DNA from 3 places in the Dasania marina DSM 21967 genome. Region 2 is predicted to be linked to each of the others. Evidence: predicted binding sites of a transcription regulator. Region 2 holds the regulator's gene; each other region holds the start of a gene.
The links. Region 2 encodes LexA, which represses DNA repair genes until DNA is damaged. Its sites were predicted from a motif close to ACTGTNTNTANANACAGT; they were not measured.
Positions count from the first base shown of each region.

Region 1 (7,219 bases), on a different contig from region 2:
CGCCCTGTTCGTTATACCCTATATAAAATAAGCAGCTGCGCTCTTCTATAACCTCAGCCACTTTAAAGCTCTGATCCTCAGCCGTGCTAATCTCTTGCCCTACGTCGTAGCGCACACGGTTTAACGGGGCGTTATCCACCGCATAGGTGCGGCGCTCCCCCGAGGCAGGAAAGCTTATATCTACGCGCCGGCCCAGCACCTCAACCACTATGCCTAGGCCTAACTCCGATTCGGTATTACTTACCCAGCGCTGGCCGGGCACAAACAACAGGTCGCTCACGTATAGTTCCTATTAGCTCTATAAGGCCGCGGATGATAAGGCCTTGGCAGCTATTTGCAAGTAAAGGCTGGGGCAATTGCGTTCTCTGCTGGCCTAGCCTAAGCAATGCGATTAAGCTTAGCAGCTTCTGCACAAGCCAAAGGATACGATAGGCACCATGAACCTCGCGCAACAGCTACAACAACTCTACAGTGAGTTTGGCCATTTAGATGGCATACATATAGAACTACACAAGGAGTTAATTGCGGTAGCCGTTAGCAATAGTGCCGCTAAAGCACTGATTTTTTTGCAGGGCGCACAGGTGGCCGAGTATCAGGCCCACGGCCACAACAAAACCCTATGGCTAAGTGGCAGTAATAGCTATCAGCAGGGTCGGCCGTTACGCGGCGGCATACCCATAAGCTGGCCGTGGTTTGGCCAGCTAAGCGATAACCCTGCGGCCATTACCGGCCAGCTAGACAGTGCACAAACCTATTCCGCCCACGGTTTTGCCCGCAATAGCGACTGGCAGCTCGATAGCATAAACACCGACAACAACGAGCAAACCCAATTACAATTCAGCTACCAACCCAGTGCCGCACAACAAGCACTGTGGCCCTATGACAGCCGCCTGCAATTAGAGATCAAGGTGGGTAAGCAATTACAGATGAACCTAACAGTTACCAATAACGGCCAGCGTCCCTTCAGCTATAGCAGCGCCTTACACAGCTACTATGCAGTGAGTGATATCAGCGACTGTGAAGTGACCGGTTTAGAGCAGCAGCGCTATGTCGACATTAACAACCCCGAAGCCCATAGTACTCAAGAGGGTGCTGTGCGCGTCAACACAGAAGTAAACCGGTTGTATCAACACTCCCGGCTACAACAAAAAGAACTGCCGCCAATATACTTGCTAGACAAGCGGCAAAAACAGCAAACCTTAATCACCAGCAGCGGCAGCCACAGCACCGTGCTGTGGAACCCTTGGATGAATAAAGCCAAGCAATTAAACCACTTTGCCGCCGACGATTACCGACGCATGCTATGCATAGAAACCGCCAATGCCGGCGAGGATATCGTCACCCTAGCGCCACAGCAGAGCCGCCAGCTTAGCCTGTGCATTCAACCGCAGCCGCTGTAAACCGCTATCGCAGGCAAAAAAAACGCCGTCGTGTTAGCGACAGCGTTTTTTTTTGCCTACCACCAACAGCGCTTAATAGCTGGGAAATTGGTTAAAGAGTTTTTGCACCACCCGCTGGGTAATCATCTTAATTTGCGCTTTACTAGTTGACGAAGCATCCATGATTTTTGAGGCGGTGCCGTGCCATAATTCTTTTTTGCTGAGTTTGTCGCGTACACTAAAACGCAGAAACAACTCGCTAATTTTATCCGGCGCAAACTCAGTCTGCAAACCGGGGTCGCCCATAGTGGCACCTACATCCCAAGCGCCATCTAAGGCTTTAGAGGCATCACTAGGTTCACTTTTATCGGTGGTCACCTTACGAGTATAGCGATAATCCACCACAAACTGCGCCTGGCCAGAGGCAACTAAATGATAGCCCTTAGCGGTTAACTGCGTGTTCAGTGCCTCACGCAGAGCATGGTCCATAATCACCGCACGCTCTGAGCGCCCCTGCTTGTGCTCCATGGCTGCCGTAGCCCAGCTATAGTTGCGGTACTGCTTGCTCTTAAAACGGCTGATATCGGCGGTCTCGGTCTGCATAGTGGTGCAAGCCGTTAGCCCCAACACCCCGGCCAGTACGATTAATCCTATAATTTTATTCACAGCAAAGCCTCTTAGTCTCACTCGCGTTACACAGTCTTAAGTATCGCTAAGGAGTGTAACCTATGTCAGCAGTCCATATCTAAACTTAGTCGCTTTTATGCCTGCGCCAACTCAGCAGGGAATAAAGGTAGCTGTATCTCTAGTAACTCTTGGCTCACCTGAAAACGTACCCCCAAGCCCAATAACCTCACACTCAGACCAGCCCCGCGGGCAAAGGCTTGATGAAATAAATCATGGTACACAGATAATCTAATACTACCCGCCGTCACGCACTCCACCGTGGTACTTTGAAAATCAGAAAATTTAAACTTCACAAATTGCTTGCTGACCGGATAACGGCCGTCCAGCGCTTGCAAACGTTGCTGCAACTGAGCAAACAATACCGGTAATTGCGCCAGGCATTGCGCTAAACCGTTCTTATCTACCGGATAGGTATGCTCCACACTTAAGGATTTACGCTGCCGACTAGGCTTAACCAGCCGCTCGTCTTCGCCGCGGCAAAGTTGATGCAGCCTTTGTCCAAAAGCACCAAACAGCTCCACCAATTCAAATACCGTATAGCGCTGCAACTCACCACAGCGCTGCACCCCCATACGATGTAATTTTTCTGCCGTAACTTTGCCGACACCGTTAATTTTTACCACAGGTAAATCCACCACAAAATCGGCCACCTGCTGTGGCAAAATCACACACAAGCCATTGGGTTTATTCCAATCACTACCTATTTTTGCCAAAAATTTATTGCTGGCCACCCCCGCGGAAAGCGTAATACCCACCTCAGCAAACACTCTGGCCATGATTTCTTGGGCGATTAAGGTTGCGCTGCCTTGGCAGGCACTGCTATTGCTGACATCTAAATAGGCCTCATCTAAAGACACCGGCTCTACCGCGTCACTATAGTCATAAAAAATATCGCGTATCTGCTGTGCGGCAAGGCGATACTTCGCCATATTGTGAGGCACCACCAATAAATCAGGGCAGCGTTTTTTGGCCTGCGCGGTGGCCATAGCCGAGTGCACACCATAAGCACGAGCTTCATAATTACAGGTAGAAATCACCCCGCGTAACTCACTGCTGCCACCCACCGCCATAGGCCGCCCGCGCAACAAAGGGTCGTCACGCATTTCTATAGCGGCAAAAAAACAATCACAATCACAGTGAATGATTTTTCGGCTGGGGAGCGTTGTAGTGACTGCAAACATAAAAAAACCGCTGAATCCTGTACATAAAAACAGTATACACCGGCTCAGCAAAAAGCAAAGTAGTATGATTTGCCTGCAGCATCACTATAATAAAAGAAATTCACTACGCTCAGGTACACAGTATGACTATAGGCACATGGTCAGCCGATCAATCATCGCAACTCACAATCAGTGTTAGCCCACAGCTATTGCAACGCTTTATTGCTCTAGCTACTGACAAACAGCTGGATAATTTGGCACAGCAATTCAGCAGCCAAGAACTAGCCGACTACGCCCCTTTAATGCGACTAGCGATTGATCACTGGCAAACTCAGGCTCAAACGCTCAACGATGCTGACATCAGCGCATTAATGCAGTTTTTTACCAAGGCGGAGCAACTACCCGGCTGGGAAGCAGGCGATCAGTCACCCGTTATCGGTTTAGGGAAGATATTAAAACAACGGGGCATGGGCATAAGTAAAGAACTGAGCTTATGGATTAAAACCAATAGTAATAACCGCTTTCTGCCACATGGCAGCCTGTTATAAATAGGCTTACCACCCCAGAGCTAGACACCACTATTTATTATCGCTATTAAACGCCGCTAGCTGCTCCGGGGTGGCTTCTAATTGGTATTTTTCCTTCCACTCCTGATAAGGCATACCATAAACAATCTCCCGTGCCCCATCATAATCTAGCGCTAATTGCCGCTCTTCTGCCTCAGCCATATACCATTTAGCTAAGCAATTGCGACAAAAGCTCGCCAAATTCATCAGCTCAATATTTTGCACATCTTTGCGGCTATCCAAATGGGCCAATAAGCGACGAAATACAGCCGCCTCTATTTCTGTTTGGGTATTCTTTTCCATTTCACACACTCTTTTTTTCGTTCATTAAGTTAATCATTCACCTGCCAAAAAGTATGGTCCACAACGGGTCTGGTACGCAAGACAGGGGGAATTTTTTACAGCAAAAAGAAGCTAAAGAGCAAAAATGCCGAATAATTTTACAAAAGATTAAAAAAATAATGCCAATTTGTTTGTTTTCAGCTACTTATTTTCTATTTTCACTTTCTTCGTAGAAAAAGCCGGGTATAATTCGCTTGTTTTTTAAACAAAGCTTTTTGAACCTTTATAATTATTTTTTAATGAACGTAAGGACAAAACTATGGCCGCTGCAAAAAAAGTTGCAAACCCTGTTATTGAAATAGAGAAAGAAATCGCTCAGCTTAAAGCTAAGCTTGAAAAAGCTCGCACTAGCCAAGCTGCTACTGCTGAAAAAGCTGCAACTAAGGCTGCTAAAGACGCTGCTAAAGCTAAAACTGTAGCTACTGCTGCCGCTAAAAAACTAGCTGCTGCTAAAACCAAAGCTAAAGCCAAGAAAAACGCTGCTAACCAAGCCGCTGTTGTTAAAGCTAAAGCTGCTGCCGCTAAAGCTAAAGCTGCTGAAAAAGCCGCTAAAGATATTGCCAGCGCCCTTAAAGCTGAAGTTGCCACTGCCAAAGCAGGCTTAAAAGCTGCCGCCGTAGAAGCTAAAACTGAAGCTGCGGCCGCCAAAGCCCTTGCTAAAAAAGAAGCTGCCCAAGCTAAGAAAGCCGCCGCTAAAGCGAAAGTAGCAGCTAAAAAAGCCGCCACTAAGCAAAAAGCCCAAGCTAAGAAAGCTGCCGCTAAAGCTAAATTAGCCGCTAAAGCGAAAGCTGTTAAAGCTCAAGCTGCTGCTAAAAAAGCCGCTGCCAAAGCTAAAGCTGCTGCCAAGAAAGCTGCCGCTAAAGAAAAAGCGAAAGCCAAAAAGGCCGTTAAAAAGCCTGCTGCTAAAAAACCAGCAGCCAAAAAAGCCGCTAAGAAAGCAGCCAAGAAAGTAGTTGTAAAGGCCGCTAAGAAACCAGCTGCCAAGAAAGCTAAAGCTGCTACTAAGAAAGCCGCTAAAAAGCCAGCTGCTAAGAAAGCCAAAAAAGCTTAATTAGCCTGCACTACTAAAAAGCCCGCTGCTAGCGGGCTTTTTTATGTCTGACACTTTTTGCCCGCGGCATTTATTTGACAAAAGCGCGCAGGCTGTAGATATCAAATCGCACTGCCTTACCCGCCAAGCTAAAACTGGGCTGCTGATCGGCCAAGTAGGCAGATTTTTTGGGACGTTTTACTACTACCCGGTGCCTAGCCTTGGCCCGCGCGGTCGCCAGTAACTCGCTGCCGTCCTGCTCCTTGCCGACGATGGCATGAAACACACGCATATCTTTTTTAACCAGTGCCGACTTTTTAGAGGGTGGGAACATAGGGTCCATATAGATAATATCGGGCAGCTGCTCATCACTTAGCGCCACTAAATAATCCTGCGCCTCGCCCTGCCATAATTGCATGCGGCCAGCGATGTCCTGTACTTCAAAATTTTCACAGTGCTGAGCGCGCCGCAAGCCATCAGCCAATAAGCTAGCCACTATGGGCGAGCGCTCTAGCATTTGCACAGTAAAGCCCCAGCTGGCCAGCACAAAACTATCGCGCCCTAAGCCAGCGGTAATATCAACCACGCTAGGTCGGTTTTGTTTACTACCGCCCATCGCTTTGACTATCAATTCACCACCGCCCATATTGCGCCGGTGAGCGGCCGTGCCACTGGTAAAATCCACCGACACGGGACCGGCTTTACTGGCTAATTCTTTCACCCCCAGGGCCTGCTGAAAAAAACCTAGGCCGTATTCGGCATGGCTGTCAGCTAACTGATCGGGGTTGACTAAAGGGAGTTGTAATTGCTGGGCCAGCGACTGTAACTGCTGCGGATAGCTTTCATCCAGCAGCACAACCAGCTCGGAACGAGACATAGGATTTACTCGGGGCGATGTAGGGTTTGCTTTAATAATTCGGGATCGTTTTTTGCCAGCAGCGATTCTAAATGTTTACAGTTATTTTCTAAAGCATCCATATATTTATTAGCGCCACCAAAATGCGCCTCTACATAGCGGTACAGGCCTTGAAAATGGCCATCTAAACGCTCGGTGATCGTTTTTTTGATAAAGCCCGGCGTCTTGGCCAGCAAATCTTCTGCCGAGCTGTAAATAATATGTTCACTACCATCGGCTAAACGCTGCTTTAACATGCCGCCCAATTCAAACTCTGGATAAAGGTGATCACGGCATTTATTGAGATAGGCAACATCGGCCATTTGCGCCACCACATCGGCGGTACCTATCATGGCGCCCAATATCCGATGCTTGGGGTCGCTCAATTCAATATCTTCGGGCTGCACTTCGTAGCCGGTAAAATGCACCAATTTTTCCGCTAGCTGAGCCCACTGCCCCAGAGCTACTTGCGGAAAATAATGTGCCATAAACGCAGCGCTGCGACTAACGTGAGTTTTGGTATATTCCGCGCCGTGCTGGGTTTGCTTGTCATCACTGCTGCGTATATAGCCGGAGTCATGAAACAGCGCCACTGCCATACCTAGAACAGCCAACTCTGGGCCTAGTTGCTGGTCTGGGCTGTGGCTTTTATCGTAGCCATCCAATAGGCGCGCCATCGCCAAGCTCACGTCTAACACATGCTGTATGTCGTGATAGGGGGTTTCGCAGGCGATGTAACCAGGGTAGTGGCCTTGATACAAGGCGGAAAAATCGTGATAAAGGGTGCTGAGAATAGTGAAGTCATGGCCGGGGTATCTGGCTGACAATATCGCCCGCACGGCGCGGCAAACATCTTGCCCATCGCTAACATTAACGGTTCCTGTTACATCCATGGTAACGCTGTGCACTTGCCCGGCCATCTTGTCCCCTAGTAGCTTAAGCTTATCCTTAATTAATCGTCGGCTACCGCTATGCTAGGCGATAGGCGCTTTAATACACGATCACTTTCGGCGATAGCGGTTACACCATCGTATTGACGTTTGGGTAGATTACTATCAGACAGGCCTAGTAGGAGTGGACGCCCGTCACAGGTTCGAATATTGATGCGCAAATTATAAACATTACGGCTATAGCCATGCTTATCGGTGACCTTAAAACGC
Region 1 is NZ_KB891576.1:705,852-713,070, forward strand. It holds gene rapA (RNA polymerase-associated protein RapA) at 1-280, opposite strand, end outside; gene B067_RS0107745 (D-hexose-6-phosphate mutarotase) at 438-1,400, shown strand; gene B067_RS0107750 (DUF4136 domain-containing protein) at 1,473-2,045, opposite strand; gene dinB (DNA polymerase IV) at 2,141-3,247, opposite strand; gene B067_RS0107760 (hypothetical protein) at 3,370-3,774, shown strand; gene B067_RS0107765 (DUF1244 domain-containing protein) at 3,805-4,095, opposite strand; gene B067_RS21795 (hypothetical protein) at 4,394-5,185, shown strand; gene B067_RS0107775 (class I SAM-dependent methyltransferase) at 5,256-6,041, opposite strand; gene B067_RS0107780 (hypothetical protein) at 6,047-6,979, opposite strand; gene B067_RS19915 (hypothetical protein) at 7,012-7,219, opposite strand, start outside.
Region 1: dinB (DNA polymerase IV) is a predicted target of LexA. The motif match lies at 3,264-3,281, and genes of this name have one in related genera.

Region 2 (7,219 bases):
CTGTTTTCAAAGTGTGACTATATTACCCTGCATTTACCGGTATTAGACGCTACTCGCGGTTTAATTAACCGTGAGCTATTGGCCAGCTGTAAAAAAGACCTGCGTTTATTAAACTTTGCTCGTGCTGAGATTGTTGATACAGCCGCGGTTATCAGTGCATTAAACGATGGTGATTTAGGCCAGTATATTGCCGACTTCCCCGAGCCCGGCTTGATTGGTGTGCCCAATACGATCTTAACGCCACACATAGGCGCATCGACTGATGAAGCAGAAGATAACTGTGCGGTAATGGCAGCAGATCAAATTAAAGACTTTATCGAAAACGGTAATATTAAAAATTCCGTTAACTTTCCCAGCATTGCTATGGAAAGAGCGGACTCCCCGCGTTTGGCTATTGCCAACCGCAACGTTCCCAAGATGCTAGGTACTATCCTCAGCCTATTGGCGGATGAGGATATTAACGTGGTGGATATGATTAATAAGAGTCGAGACGATATAGCCTACAACTTAATTGATGTGGCGCAGGTGCCTAGCGACGAGGTGCTGAAAAAAATCTTAGACGTCGAAGGCGTCATCACCGTCCGCGTTTTAAAGTAAGTTAAAACAGCCTTCCTTGTGAAGGCTTTTTTTTAGCCTAAAATTGCTGTAAAACCGTAGCCATAAAAATAGAGTGAAGGATAAACCTATGAATAGCTGTAAAGTGGCTGGGGCTGCCGTGTTGGCATTACTACTCACAGCTTGCGAGCCCGCCTATATTATTGATGGGGCTCAGCATTACTCTCGCCAATTGGGCATAGTTAATGACTATAATATTAGCCGCTGGCACAGCTATGTTTATGCCCGCGAAAGCAGTTTCGTCATTGCTGGGCTAGTGGCTGATAAAAACATACAGCAACCTTTATTGCAGGTGTCAGAGCAGGCCTTTGCGGTGTATTTTGCCCGAGCAGTGTCGGTGAATACCAACACATTTGCGGCAGCGTTACAGCAGGCCAAATCGCAGCGGGCCAGTTTTTTGGCAGTGTTTACGCTAAGTTCGTTACAGCAATTTCAAAATCTGGATGGCAGTTACGAAGCCGGCTATCAACAGGCCGATGTATTAATTACCCTTTATGATGTCAACTCGGCAAAAGTGGTGGATAAGGTGAGCCTAAAGGCCAGTAAATCGTTGTTGTCATTTGCCGGTGAAAATATCACAACACTGCTGCATAAACCTATGTTGGCCGTAGCTGCGGAGCTTAGTGGTGGCCAGTAAATCATTAGCCAGTATAGAGGCTTACCTAAAAGACCAGCCTCAGCGCCCTCCTGTTGAACAGTGGCAGCCTACTTTGAGTGGCGATATTGATATCGTTATTAAAGAGGATGGATCATGGTGGCATGAAGGCGGCGAGATTAAGCGGCAACCCTTGCTGCGTTTGTTTGCCTCTATCTTAAGGCGCGAAGACGATGGCGAGTACTATCTGCTTACCCCCGTAGAAAAATGGCGTATTCGGGTTGAGGCTGAGGTTTTTCAGGCTATAGACTATCAAATACTGCAGGAGCAGGGCCAGCCAGCGTTTATTTTTACCCTCAATACCGGCGCCAAATACGTCTTATCAAAACAATACCCGTTGCAAGTCAGTAGCAACCCGCAGGGTGAACCTATACCTATATTGCTGGTAGACCGGGGGTTGAGTGCCAGAATATCGCGCAACTGCTACTACCATCTTATCGATGATGCGCAGTTGCAAAGTGAGGACGCTTATATAGAAAGTTGTGGAGAACGTTTTAGCTTAAGCGGCCAATAGTTTGGTGGTCCGTTATTACTGCTGCTGTTGAATAAAACAAACGCTGTTTAGCACAACAGCACAAGGCTTAAGAGCTGCGCCTAACCACGCCTACACTTAAACCCTCTATAGCAAAGTCTTGCTGCCTCAAATCTACCTCTATAGGTTGGTAGTCGGGGTTTTCGGGTAGTAGTTGTATTTGATATTTACTGCGTGTGGTTTTGTAGCGTTTAACGGTGACTTCATCATCGATGCGGGCAATCACAATCTCGCCATTATTGGCCTGCGCTGTGCGGTGTACGGCCAGTAAATCCCCTTCATATATGCCCACATCTATCATGCTGTCGCCGCGTACTCTTAAAAAATAATCGGCATGGGGGCTAAAGAACGAGCTGGGCATTTCGCAATAATCTTCTATGTGCTCAGTAGCCAGTATAGGGCTGCCAGCGGCAACTTGTCCCACGATGGGTATACCCTTGTTTTCGGGTAAGCGTATGCCTCTAGAGGCACCGGGGATAACTTCTATGGCACCTTTGCGGGCCAGCGCTTTTAAATGTTCTTCGGCGGCGTTGGCGGATTTAAAGCCCAGATCCTTGGCAATTTCGGCGCGGGTAGGTGGGTAGCCGGTTTCTTCTATATGGGTTTTTATTAGGGCTAATACTTCGGCCTGGCGTGCGGTTAATTTACTCATGTCCAATCCGTCTGTTTTTATGTACAGTGGCTGTGATTATATACAGCATTGTCGGCACTGCAAGCCTTTTTATTATTCCCTGGGCTGCTGATTAGTTAAATTGAACGACTGCAGTAGAAGGCTTTACATGTCGTCCAGCACACCATTCATAATATCGGTTTCTATGTAACTAACAGGGCTGGACCATTCTTCGGGGCGTATGGCGGCATCGGGATCTAGCGAGTCTTCATGACTTAGCTCATAAGCATTGCGCCAATCCTCAGGTTCCTCTACTTCCAATAGTTGTAATTCATGCCAGTTTTCAAGATCAAATTCGTTAATCTCGCCATCGATATGCTGTGTTTCTATGGTTTGACTTATATCGTCTACGGCAACGACCTCAAAAATACCGCCACCCTGTAATTCTTTATACCAATTGCCAACACTAGGCATAATATTTCTCATTGCTTTTATCCTCATTTCTTATGGCTACACACAAGTAATAACAGCTAAATTTTTACTGTCCAGTGTTATAAAAAGAGCAAAAATGCATCAACACAGCCGGTAATCAATTGCAATCAATAAAAAAACAGTGATGATTCAATGGCTTAGCTTTTGGTGTAGGTAAATGCGGTAAATGCCAGCTAGTTTTAATATGCTTATGGTATATAAATGCATAATTACTGGATAAAATTGTATAAATTACTTAGGCTGCCGTTTGTTTATAGGCACAGAAAAATGAAAAAGAGAGGGCAATGGCTATCAATTTCTTACAAGATTTACTTGATGTTTTTCAGTTAGAAGATTACCCCTGGCTGTGGGAAGTCTTTGCGGTGGTACTGCTAACCTTAATCGTCAGCTATTTTGTTCGCTTTTTATTTTCGCGCTTAGAGCGGCAGTTTAAAAAAACGGCTAATAAGTGGGATGATGCTATTTTTGCCGCCGGTCGTAGGCCCGCTTTTATTATGGTGTGGTTAATGGGCGCTAGCTTGGTACTGGATATTATACGAGCAAAGTCTGAGGCCTATATTTTTACGTTGATAGCGCCCACTAGAGAAGTGCTGTTCATTGCCATATTAACGTGGTTTTTAGTACGCTTGGTTAAGCGTATAGAGCAGCAATTAATTGCTGGCGACAGCGCTGAATCCTCGGTTGATGAGGCCACTGTTTTTGCTTTAGGTAAACTATTGCGTACGGCGGTGATTATTACCGCTAGTTTAATGATGCTGCAAACTTTGGGTTTTAGTATTTCCGGGGTGCTGGCCTTTGGCGGTGTCGGCGGCATAGCCATAGGCTTTGCGGCCAAGGATTTATTAGCTAACTTTTTCGGCGGCTTAATGGTGTATTTAGACCGGCCTTTTATTATTGGCGACTGGATACGTTCACCCGATAGATCTATAGAAGGTACGGTGGAGGACATAGGTTGGCGGCAAACCCGTATACGCACCTTTGATTCGCGGCCACTGTATGTGCCCAATAGCACCTTTGCTCAAATCACGGTAGAAAACCCTTCGCGCATGCTAAATCGGCGTATCTATGAAACCATAGGTTTACGCTATGATGATGCTGATAAGGTCGGCACCATCGTTGAGGAGGTCAAAGCCTATTTGTTGGCCAATGAGGATATCGACACTGATAAAACCCTGATGGTTAACTTCAATGCTTTTGCGGCATCGTCTTTGGAATTCTTTATTTACACGTTCACCAAAACCACCAACTGGGTTGAGTACCACAAAATCAAACAGCAGGTGTTATTGGAGGTGTTAGCGATTATCGCTAAGCACGATGCTGATATTGCCTACCCAACCACTACCCTTAAAGTTGGCCCTCTGCAGTTAGAGCAGCAAGCTGCTTTAACGGCAAGCCAATCCGAATAAGGCGGCCCATGACTAAGCAGCGCATAGTTGCCATTATCGGTGGCACCGGCTTACAAGAGTTTACCGGTGATGGTGTAGCGAGCGGCACTGTGGGGGGCAGGGTGACGCCTTATGGCGAAACTTCTAGCGAGATAGTGCGCAGCCAGTTATCAGATCTAAGCTGCGTGTTTTTGGCGCGCCACGGCAATCCGCACACCATCGCCCCCCATAAAGTGAATTACCGGGCCAATATCTGGGCGCTTAAGCAACTAGGGGTTAGCGACATTATTGCCGTTAATGCGGTGGGCGGGATTAACCCGGCTATGCCTGCGGCCAGTTTGGTGCTACCCGATCAACTGATTGATTACAGCCATAGCCGCGAGCAGAGTTTTTTTGATGGCGAGAGTAATCCTCTGCAGCATATAGATTTTACTCACCCTTTTAGTGCAAGCTTGCGCAGCCAGTTGCTAGCTGCCGCTAAGGCCGTAAACCTCCCCGTACACGATGCCGGAGTCTACGGCGTAACACAGGGTCCGCGTTTAGAAACCGCCGCTGAAATCAAGCGTATGGCGCAGGATGGTTGCGATGTAGTGGGTATGACGGCGATGCCTGAAGCGGCACTGGCTAGAGAGTTCGCGATAAATTATGCCAGCCTGTGTTTGGTGGTTAACCCGGCGGCGGGCTGTAGCGAGCAGCTGATTACCATGGACGATATCCACAAGGTGATAGCGCAGGGTATGGGGCAGGTTAGAGGGCTATTGAGCCAAGCACTGCCTGTTATTATTAGCGATCCACTGAATTAGCATCAACCTAGTTAGTGTCAGCGCCCTCGACGTTGGCTTGGTAGGGCGTTATACGTATCAACACACCCATTAAGGGGTGATCTATATAGTGCAGCTCGTCGCTGCGCATGCGTCTATGCTGGCGCATCACAATGGTTTTTTCTACCCGATAGTGGTTGTCTTGCAAATAAGCTAGCTGCTGCGCCAAAAACTGATTAGCACCTTGTAAGGGGTCGGTGGCTGGGGCTTGTTCTATTGCTGCAGGCAAGCCATTGTCTTCCGTCATCAATGAGGGTGGGGCGATAGGTAGCTGCGAGGCGTCACGCTCATCTAGGCTTTGGGGTATGGGCGGTAGTAGCGGCCAATTAGGTTGTTCGTCACCCACGTTACTAATAAACCGGTTTAGCCATAAATCGGTGTGTATGTGCAGGTAGCGCTCCACGCTAATCTTAATACTGCCTTCTAATTCAAAATGATTATCAAAGGCTGCGCCACCGGTAATGACTATGCTCAGGGATTCGTCGCGTTCATCAATGGTTTGGCGCCAGGCTTGATGAAACAGCGGCCTAAACGCATATTCGCCGTTAACATTGCGGGCGACTTCGGTGAGTTGGTGTTGCTCTGTTGGCAGCGTGACAAAGGCTTTTAACGGTGTGATAGATGGCTGGGCTTGATCAGCCGATGCTGCAGTTTGTAGGCCGGTTAATGACGGTAGCGGCGATTCGGTTGTTATAGCGCTAATCGGCGGTTGTAGGTTAATAATAGCGGCGGGGTATTTTAATCCCAACTCCTCTGGCCACTGCTCACCTAAGGCGGCATCAGGGTTGTTATTGGCAAATACCAGCATTTCCACTTGGTACCATTGTTGGGGTTGGGGCTGCGGGCTGTCGCCTTCGGCAACAGCTACGTGGGCATATAAGCTGAAGGCAGCAAACAATGGGGCGATACGGCGGTAGATCATAAAGTCTGGTTACACTTATTTTTGAGGTTTATCACTCTACCGCCATCAAGCAATTAATCAAGCGGCTTGACGTGGTAAGCGGCGTTTAAGCTGCTTTCGGGCTGAGTAATGTGAGCAAGTCTTCAACAAATTGAAAGCGCAATTCGCGATCGGCTAAGTCATCGTCAAAACGCAGGGTGGTGGCACCGGCCAGTTTGAAGGTGGTGGGCTGGCTTTGTACCAACTGCACTAGCTTGATGGGGTCTACCTGAGTGTGTTCACAAAACTCAATTTTGCCGCCGCTGCTATGAGCCTCAACTTTGGCTATGCCTAAATGATGGGCGCGCAGTTTTAAACTACTGGCTCTAAATAGGCTTTTAGCGGGATCGGGCAATAGGCCAAATCTATCAATCATTTCTACCTGTAATTCACGCAGGGCGTCATCAGTTTCGGCGCTAGCTATGCGTTTGTACAGCGTTAGGCGGGTGTGTACATCGGGTAGATAATCATCCGGGATTAAAGCAGGCAAGCGCAGGTTAATTTCGGCACCGTGCTCTATGGGGTTTTCCAAATCGATTTGCTTACCGGCTTTTAAGGCTTTCACGGCGCGTTCCAGCATCTCCATGTATAGGGTAAAACCTATGCTGTGTATTTGCCCGCTTTGGTCATCGCCCAACAACTCGCCCGCACCGCGTATTTCTAAATCGTGGGTGGCCAGCATAAAACCAGCACCTAAATCTTCCGCCAGACTTATGGCCTCTAGACGCTTTTTGGCATCGTTGGTCATGTTTTTGCTGCCGGGTGTTAGCAAGTAGGCATAGGCTTGGTGATGCGAGCGGCCAACGCGGCCACGCAGCTGATGCAATTGCGCCAAGCCAAATTTGTCGGCGCGGTCGATAATAATAGTATTGGCCGAGGGTATGTCTATACCAGTTTCTATAATGGTGGTGCACAGCAATACGTTATAGCGCTTGTGATAAAAGTCAGACATCACTTGCTCTAACTGGCGCTCGTGCATTTGGCCGTGGCCTATACCTATGCGCAGCTCGGGTGCTAGCTCTTGCAGTTCGCGGGCGACGCGGTCTATATCTTTAACTTCGTTGTGTAAGTAATAGACTTGTCCGCCCCGTAAAATTTCCCGCAGTAGTGCTTCTTTAATCATGCCCTTGTCGCGTTCACGCACAAAGGTTTTTACCGACAAGCGGCGC
Region 2 is NZ_KB891585.1:473,469-480,687, reverse strand. It holds gene B067_RS0111750 (phosphoglycerate dehydrogenase) at 1-597, shown strand, start outside; gene B067_RS0111745 (DUF4823 domain-containing protein) at 686-1,252, shown strand; gene B067_RS0111740 (DUF1285 domain-containing protein) at 1,242-1,784, shown strand; gene lexA (transcriptional repressor LexA) at 1,852-2,454, opposite strand; gene B067_RS0111730 (DUF6763 family protein) at 2,578-2,898, opposite strand; gene B067_RS0111725 (mechanosensitive ion channel family protein) at 3,189-4,310, shown strand; gene B067_RS0111720 (S-methyl-5'-thioinosine phosphorylase) at 4,319-5,092, shown strand; gene B067_RS0111715 (CsiV family protein) at 5,100-6,032, opposite strand; gene mfd (transcription-repair coupling factor) at 6,118-7,219, opposite strand, start outside.

Region 3 (7,219 bases), on a different contig from region 2:
TGGCCTATGCCGAACATCTAGCCTCCTTATTATTAGGCATGGAGCTACTTTCCGTAGCGTTGTATGCCTTAATCGCCTACCCCGATAAAAGCATATTGCCACTGGAAGCCGCCAGTAAATATTTAGTGCTGTCGGGTGCCGCCTCAGCCACCCTGTTATTTGGCTTTGCCTTACTCTATGCCATCACCGGCAGCCTAGGCTTTAATGACTTGGGCGTACAGCTAGCCTACCAACCCTCGGGCAATATTATGCTCTTAGTCGCCATGGCATTAATTTTGGCGGGGCTGGGCTTTAAATTATCACTGGTGCCTTTTCATATGTGGACCCCCGATGTTTATCAGGGTGCACCCTCACCGATCACTGGATTTTTAGCCTCGGTGGCCAAGGCGGCTATCTTTATCCTACTGCTGCGTTTGTTTATAGAGGCCAAACTGTATCGCTATAATATGCTGCTCAACTGCCTAGCCTTAGTGGCCGTATTGAGCATGCTGGTGGGCAATGTGCTGGCCTTACAACAAGACAATATCAAGCGCATGCTGGCTTACTCCTCTATTGCCCATATGGGCTATCTGCTTATTATTCTGGTGGTTTGTGGCAGCAGCGCTAATCGTGCGCTGGCCATAGAGGCCGCCAGCTATTATTTGATCGCCTATACCGCCACCACCTTGGCTGCCTTTGGCTTGCTGGCGCTAATCTCGGCACAGCAACATAAGCGCGAAAACGTGTTATTGGATGATGTTAGCGGCCTGTTTTGGCAGCAGCCTCTGCTAGCGGGGCTGATGTTAGTGGCCTTATTGTCACTGGCCGGTATACCTTTAACCGCGGGCTTTGTCGCCAAGTTTTATATTTTTAGCGCCGCGATTAGCGGCTACCACTGGGTCTTAATCGCCGCGTTAATCTTGGGCAGCGCCATAGGCATTTATTATTATTTGCGGGTTATTTTTTATATGACTAAACGCAGCAGCCCAACTTACACTCTGGCAGCAACGGCTAAAGGTTGGCATATAAACAGTTTAAGCACAGGCCTAATAATCATTATTTTATTATTAGGCACCGTACCACAGCCCCTAATGGCTTATTTAAGGTCTATACTGTAGCTAACTAACCACCAGGCTTAGACCAATAACAAGAGGCAGCCCTTATGCTGAAATCGATAGACTTACGGGATTATATGAATCCTAACCCCATGACAGTTAAACCTGATGCTAATCTATTAGATGCGATGGAATTAATTATTGAGCACAAAGTCTCCGGCCTGTGTGTAGTAGACGAGCACAATCACCTACTCGGCGTGCTCTCAGAAATGGATTGTTTAAGAGGTGTACTTAGCGCCACCTATAATGAAAGTGGCGTAGGTGCTGTGAGCAACTATATGTATAGCGACAAGATTATCACCGCCAGCCCCCATGATGATATCGTCGATGTAGCCCAAGACATGCTATTAAAAAGCCACCGTCGTCGCCCCGTCGTCGAAAACGGCAAACTGGTAGGCCAAGTCACTTGCCGACGCTTACTGGCTGCGGTTAAAACCTTCCCCCGTTAACGTTGCCAGCTAACTTTTCCAGCTAAATAATGTCGCACCCATTAGCAAGCAGAAGCTGTTACTTCAATAGCTAGTACTTTGATAACAGTTTCCGCTAGTCATCGGCCTCACCACTGCGCTGCTCTAACCAGGCTAGCAAGGGCTGCCAGCTGGCCAAATCTTTTGCCACCGCCGAGGCCGGCATATCAAATATACCCTTACCCTCTTCATTGGCTTTAATATACTGCTGGGTATCACGCAGCGTGGCGATAAAAGGGATACCCAAAGAATTTAAAAAAATCTCTAAGCGCTGATACACCAAGGTGTTTTTTCTGGCGCGGTTAGCCACTACAGCTATACGGCCATCTTCCCGCTTAAACTTGCCCTGCAATAACAACTCGGCAATAAAGCGCGCCACCGCATGTATGTCAATGGCAGAGGGCAATACGGGAATTAACAACGCATCACACTCTATTAAAATATTTCTAAACTGAATCACATCCATGCCCGAAGGGGTATCAACAATCACCCGCTGGGTATCACGCTCGGGGCGTATAAACCAATTAGCGGTAACATGTTTGGGCTGCTTGTAGGCGGGGATAATTTGTATAGGATGGGATTTTTCCGGGCGGCGGCTAACCCAAAAGGTGCTAGAGCCTTGGCTATCGTAGTCCACAATTGCCGTTTTTAACTGCTGCGAGCAATAATAACTCGCCAAATTTGTCGCTACTGTGGTTTTACCTGCACCACCTTTAGCATTGACTACCGCAACTCGAAACATGCTTCCTGCTTTTTTAATTAGAATTTCGTCTTAGTGTAGTCGCAATAAACCCCGCGTGGAATAGCTGCTAGGCCGTATCTTATACAGCAAGTAATAGAACAAGAGATACTGCAAAGAATAAAGCAACAAACACAGCACATAGACAACTGGTTAAACATACAGTAATCTGCCTTTTATGATTCTGTATATAGCCGAAAAGCCTAGCCTAGGCCGCGCCATAGCCGACGCCCTGCCCAAGCCCCATAAAAAGGCCGAGGGCTGTATCTATGTGGGCAACGGTGACTGCGTAAGCTGGTGCATAGGCCATTTACTAGAGCAAAGCCCACCCGAAGCCTATGACCCCGCCTACAAGCAATGGCGCGTGGAGCACCTACCCATCAACCCCAGCCAGTGGCAGTTACAGGCCAAGGCCAGCACCAAAAAGCAGCTGGCAGTACTAGGCAAACTGATTAAACAGGCCAAGCAGTTAGTCCACGCCGGCGACCCCGACCGCGAAGGGCAGCTATTAGTGGATCAAGTCATCCATCACTTTAAAGTATCGGGTAGCAAACGCGACAGCATACAACGTTGCCTGATTAGCGATTTGAATACCCCCGCAGTAAAACAAGCACTAAGCCAACTGCGCCCCAATACTGAGTTTCGCTCGCTATCGGCGTCGGCCTTGGCCCGCAGCCGCGCCGATTGGTTATACGGCATTAATATGACCCGCGCCTACACCCTGCAAGGGCGCAAAGTGGGCTATGACGGCCTGCTCTCGGTGGGGCGCGTGCAAACCCCGCTATTAGGCTTAGTGGTACAACGCGATCAAGACATTGCCCATTTCACCAGTAAGGCGTTTTACCAAGTGCTGGCCACTATAGAAACACCTAAGGGCGAAACCTTTATCGCCAAATGGCAGCCCAGCGAGGCCTGCCAGAGCTATCAAGATGAAGAAGGCCGGGTGCTGTCAAAAAAATTAGCCGAGCATGTGGTGGATAGTATTAGCGGCCAGCCCGCCGAGGTCACCGCCAGCCGTAACAGCCGTAAAAAACAGTCCGCGCCGCTGCCCTATAATTTATCCGCCTTACAAATTGATGCCGCCCAACGCTATGGCTTAAGCGCGAAACAGGTGTTGGATAGCTGCCAGAGCTTGTATGAGCGCCACAAATTACTCACCTACCCTAGATCCGACAATCGCTACCTACCCGCCCAGCACTTTCAACAAGGGCCGGCAGTATTAGCCGCTATCGCCAGCAATAGCGAGAACTTGAAAACAGCGGTTGATCAGGCCCAGCCACAACTCAAAAGCAAAGCTTGGAACGACAGCAAAGTGCAAGCCCACCACGCCATTATCCCCACCGAAAAGCGCGCCCAGCTTAGCTCGCTAAACCCACAAGAGCGCAAACTTTATGAGTTGGTAGCCACACAATACATCGCCCAGTTTTACCCGCCCCATGAATACAGCGATAGCGAAATACAGCTGCAAATCGCCGGTGGTAGTTTTATTGCCAAAGCCAAGCAAAGCTTGGTGGCAGGTTGGAAGGCTTTATTTGCAACAGAGCAAAGCAAGGAGAAAGAAAAAAGCACTGCTCTTAACCGCTCACTACCCAAGGTTAGCAAGGGCGAACAACTGCTGTGCCTACAAGGCCTGTGCGTAGAAAAACAAACCACGCCGCCCAAACCCTTTGACGACGCCAGCCTGTTAGCCGCCATGACCGGCATAGCCCGCCATGTGCAAGACCCAGCGTTAAAGAAAATATTAAAAGAAACCGACGGCCTAGGCACCGAAGCCACCCGCGCCGGCATAATCGAATTATTATTTAAACGGGAATTTTTATTGCGCCAAGGTAAAACCATACGCGCCAGCGATGCCGGCACCGCCTTAATCAACAGCCTGCCCGATACCGCCAGGCTAGCCGACATGACTGCCCGCTGGGAAATGCAGCTCAACGCGATCAGCTTACAAGAGCAAAGCTACCAAAGTTTTATGGAGCCGCTCAGCCAAACCTTAGTGCAACTGATAGCCCACAGCCAAAGCTGCACACTCAGTTCCTTGCGCGGGGTTAAAAGCCAGCGCAAACCTTTTAGCAAAAAAACCACTAAGCATAGTACTAAAGCTCGTAGTACTAAAACTCGCAGCGCCTCTAGTAAACGGCGCGCGAGTTAATCTAGGGTTGTAGCAATAGCCACACAACGCTGGTCTTCTTGCAGGCCTATCTTAAACGCCTTGCTCACCACCGGTTGATAATCCTTAAAATCCTGCACCGCTTGTTGTAACAACTTTACACTTTGCGGGTTGCAGGCCGCGGGCATTAAGTTACCCACAAAGCTGCTTAGCGCTTGCGGGCTGGCCCGCTCGTTAAGGTCGCTAACCATAGACAAAATAGTGGCATTATAAGATTGCATAAACGCATTTTGCTCGGCAGGGAATAAACCCTGCATGGCATAACGTAAATCCGATAGCTTGTATTTTTTACTAGCGCTATCATCTAACAAGCTGGCCGTAATATGCTGAAACCATTTTGCCTTAGCCTCTGGCAAGGGCCGCACGGCCTCAGCATAGATAGCCATTTTTGCGCCTAAGTCTGAGCTGTCGCGATGTACCTCGGCATTAAGCAGCTGTTGATAATCCGCATACAGATATTGGTTTAACAGCCCCACTAACTGCCAACGCCTATCTTGGTCTATATATATGCCCTCAATAACACTATGGCCTAATAATAAAGCCCGCGCTTTTTTCAAAACTGCAGGGCTGTGGCTGGTGTTAAGGGCGATAGTAAACCACTGTTTTTGCAAGTCGCTGCCCGGTTCTACATGGCTTAATTGCTGCCAAGCCATGTTTTCTATTGCCGCTGCCCGATGGCTTAGCGCTAGCTGTAAATCTTTAGTGATAGTGGCTTGATGTGACAGGCGCTGCAGATAATCGTAGGCCTGCAATAAAGAGTCACCCACCAACCTAGTGGTATTAAGATCGCGCTCGCCAGCAATATTCGCCAGCGCAAAATCTATATAATCCGTTAGCGCTAACTCAGCCTCACGCACACTCTGCCACATATTCTGCCACAACATCATGCGCATACCGGCAGACTCAAAATCATTGATATGCTGCTTTAGGGTTTGCAAAGAGCGTGCATCCAAACGCACCGCCACATAACCCCAGTCACCCACATTGGGATAGGCCAGCATGGGGCAGGCTTGCCCTAGTGCCTGTGGTAGCTCAGTTCTGCTACCACTATAGGTCACCGCCATAAGATCTTGTAACTGCATGGCCTCGCCCTGTAACTGATACAGGCCTACTTGTACGCGCTGCTGGCGCAGGGTGGGCCAGTCGCTGGGCGCGGTTTGTAATAGCGCCATAGTAGTGACCTTGCCCTGCTCACAACTAAAGGCCAGCTCTACGGTATTTAAGCCGGTTTGATACAGCCATTGCTGCTGCCAATCATCCAAGTTTTTATCGGCCGCCTGCGCTAAGGCGCTCATGAAATCCGCTAGCGTGGTGTTTTGGTAGGCATGTGCTTTTAAATACTGCCTCACACCTGCGCGAAATTGCTCTGCCCCCAAATAATGGGATAACTGCTTTAATACCGAGGCCCCTTTGCCGTAGGTAATGCCGTCGAAGTTAGTAAAAGCATCGTCAGTGGTGGCCACAGGCAATTCTATAGCATGAGTAGTCACCTGCTGGTCGGTATCGTATGCCCACAACTTGGTGGTGAAATAAAAACTATCCCAGGTGTTTTCAAAATCGCTGGCCTGCTCTAATTGCAGGTTAGCCATATAGGTGGCAAAGCTTTCGTTTAGCCATAGCCCATTCCACCAATCCATAGTCACTAAGTTGCCAAACCACATATGGGCCATTTCATGGGCAATAACATTAGCCAAGCTTAAGCGCTGGGCGCTGGATTTTTCACCGCGGCTAACATAGGCCTCGCTAAAGGTTACCGCGCCTACGTTTTCCATAGCGCCGGAATTAAAGTCCGGCACAATAATCTGATCGTATTTATAAAAGGGATAGGGGAATTCAAAGTAGTCGTTAAAAAAGGCAAAGCTTTGCTGGCTAAAGTGAAACCAATCTTCGGTTTTAACATAGGGAGCCAGCGAATTTCTGGCAAATAAGCGCAGGGGTATATCACCGGCCTTAGCTTCCCAAACGTAGTACGGCCCCGCATGCAAGGCAAATACATAGGAGGATATTTTAGCGCTGGCAGGGAAGTGCCAGTGACGGGTGTTAGCCGTCGCATCTTCGGTAATGCTGTTCTCGCGCATTACCGACACTACCTGCCAGTGGCTGGGCGCTACCACATCTAACACATAGCTGGCTTTAAGATTGGGCTGGTCAAAATGGGGGAATAATTTATTGGCCTCATAGGGCTCAAAGTCGGTATATAAATACACCTCATTATTTTCTGGGTCTTGAAAGCGATGCAGGCCCAGCCCTTCGCTGCCGTAGGCGTGTTGATACTCTATCGCCAAGGTATTTTTACCCGCGGTAAATAACTCGGGGGCCAGGCTAATAAAGTAATTATTATATTGCCACTGCGCGGCGTGGCCATTAACGCTTATAGCCAGTACTTGGCCCTGATTAAAGTCCACAGTGATGGGCTCATTATTATTTTCGGCCAACTCAAAATCTATCAACACACCGCCAGAGAAATCTGGACTTTGTTTGCCTAAAACCACCGACAGCTGATAATCCACAGCTAGTATTTGCTGCTTGCGCAATGCCGCATAGTCGCCGCTTAACGCAGCCTCATTACTTCGCAGTAACTTAGTTTGATCGGGCTGTTCAGATTTTTTATCGCCACAAGCTGCCAAGACAACAGCGAGCAACAACACCGTTAAATGACGACTGACTTTATTGCTATTCATAATTATTCGCTTATTACAGTGTAAGTTTATTGAAGTAAGGGTATGGCTGACAGCAAACGCTGGGTATAGGG
Region 3 is NZ_KB891587.1:27,803-35,021, forward strand. It holds gene B067_RS0115330 (NADH-quinone oxidoreductase subunit N) at 1-1,097, shown strand, start outside; gene B067_RS0115335 (CBS domain-containing protein) at 1,142-1,543, shown strand; gene B067_RS20680 (ParA family protein) at 1,638-2,303, opposite strand; gene B067_RS20685 (DNA topoisomerase III) at 2,479-4,449, shown strand; gene pepN (aminopeptidase N) at 4,446-7,148, opposite strand; gene B067_RS0115355 (ABC transporter ATP-binding protein) at 7,175-7,219, opposite strand, start outside.
Region 3: B067_RS20685 (DNA topoisomerase III) is a predicted target of LexA. The motif match lies at 2,449-2,466, and genes of this name have one in related genera.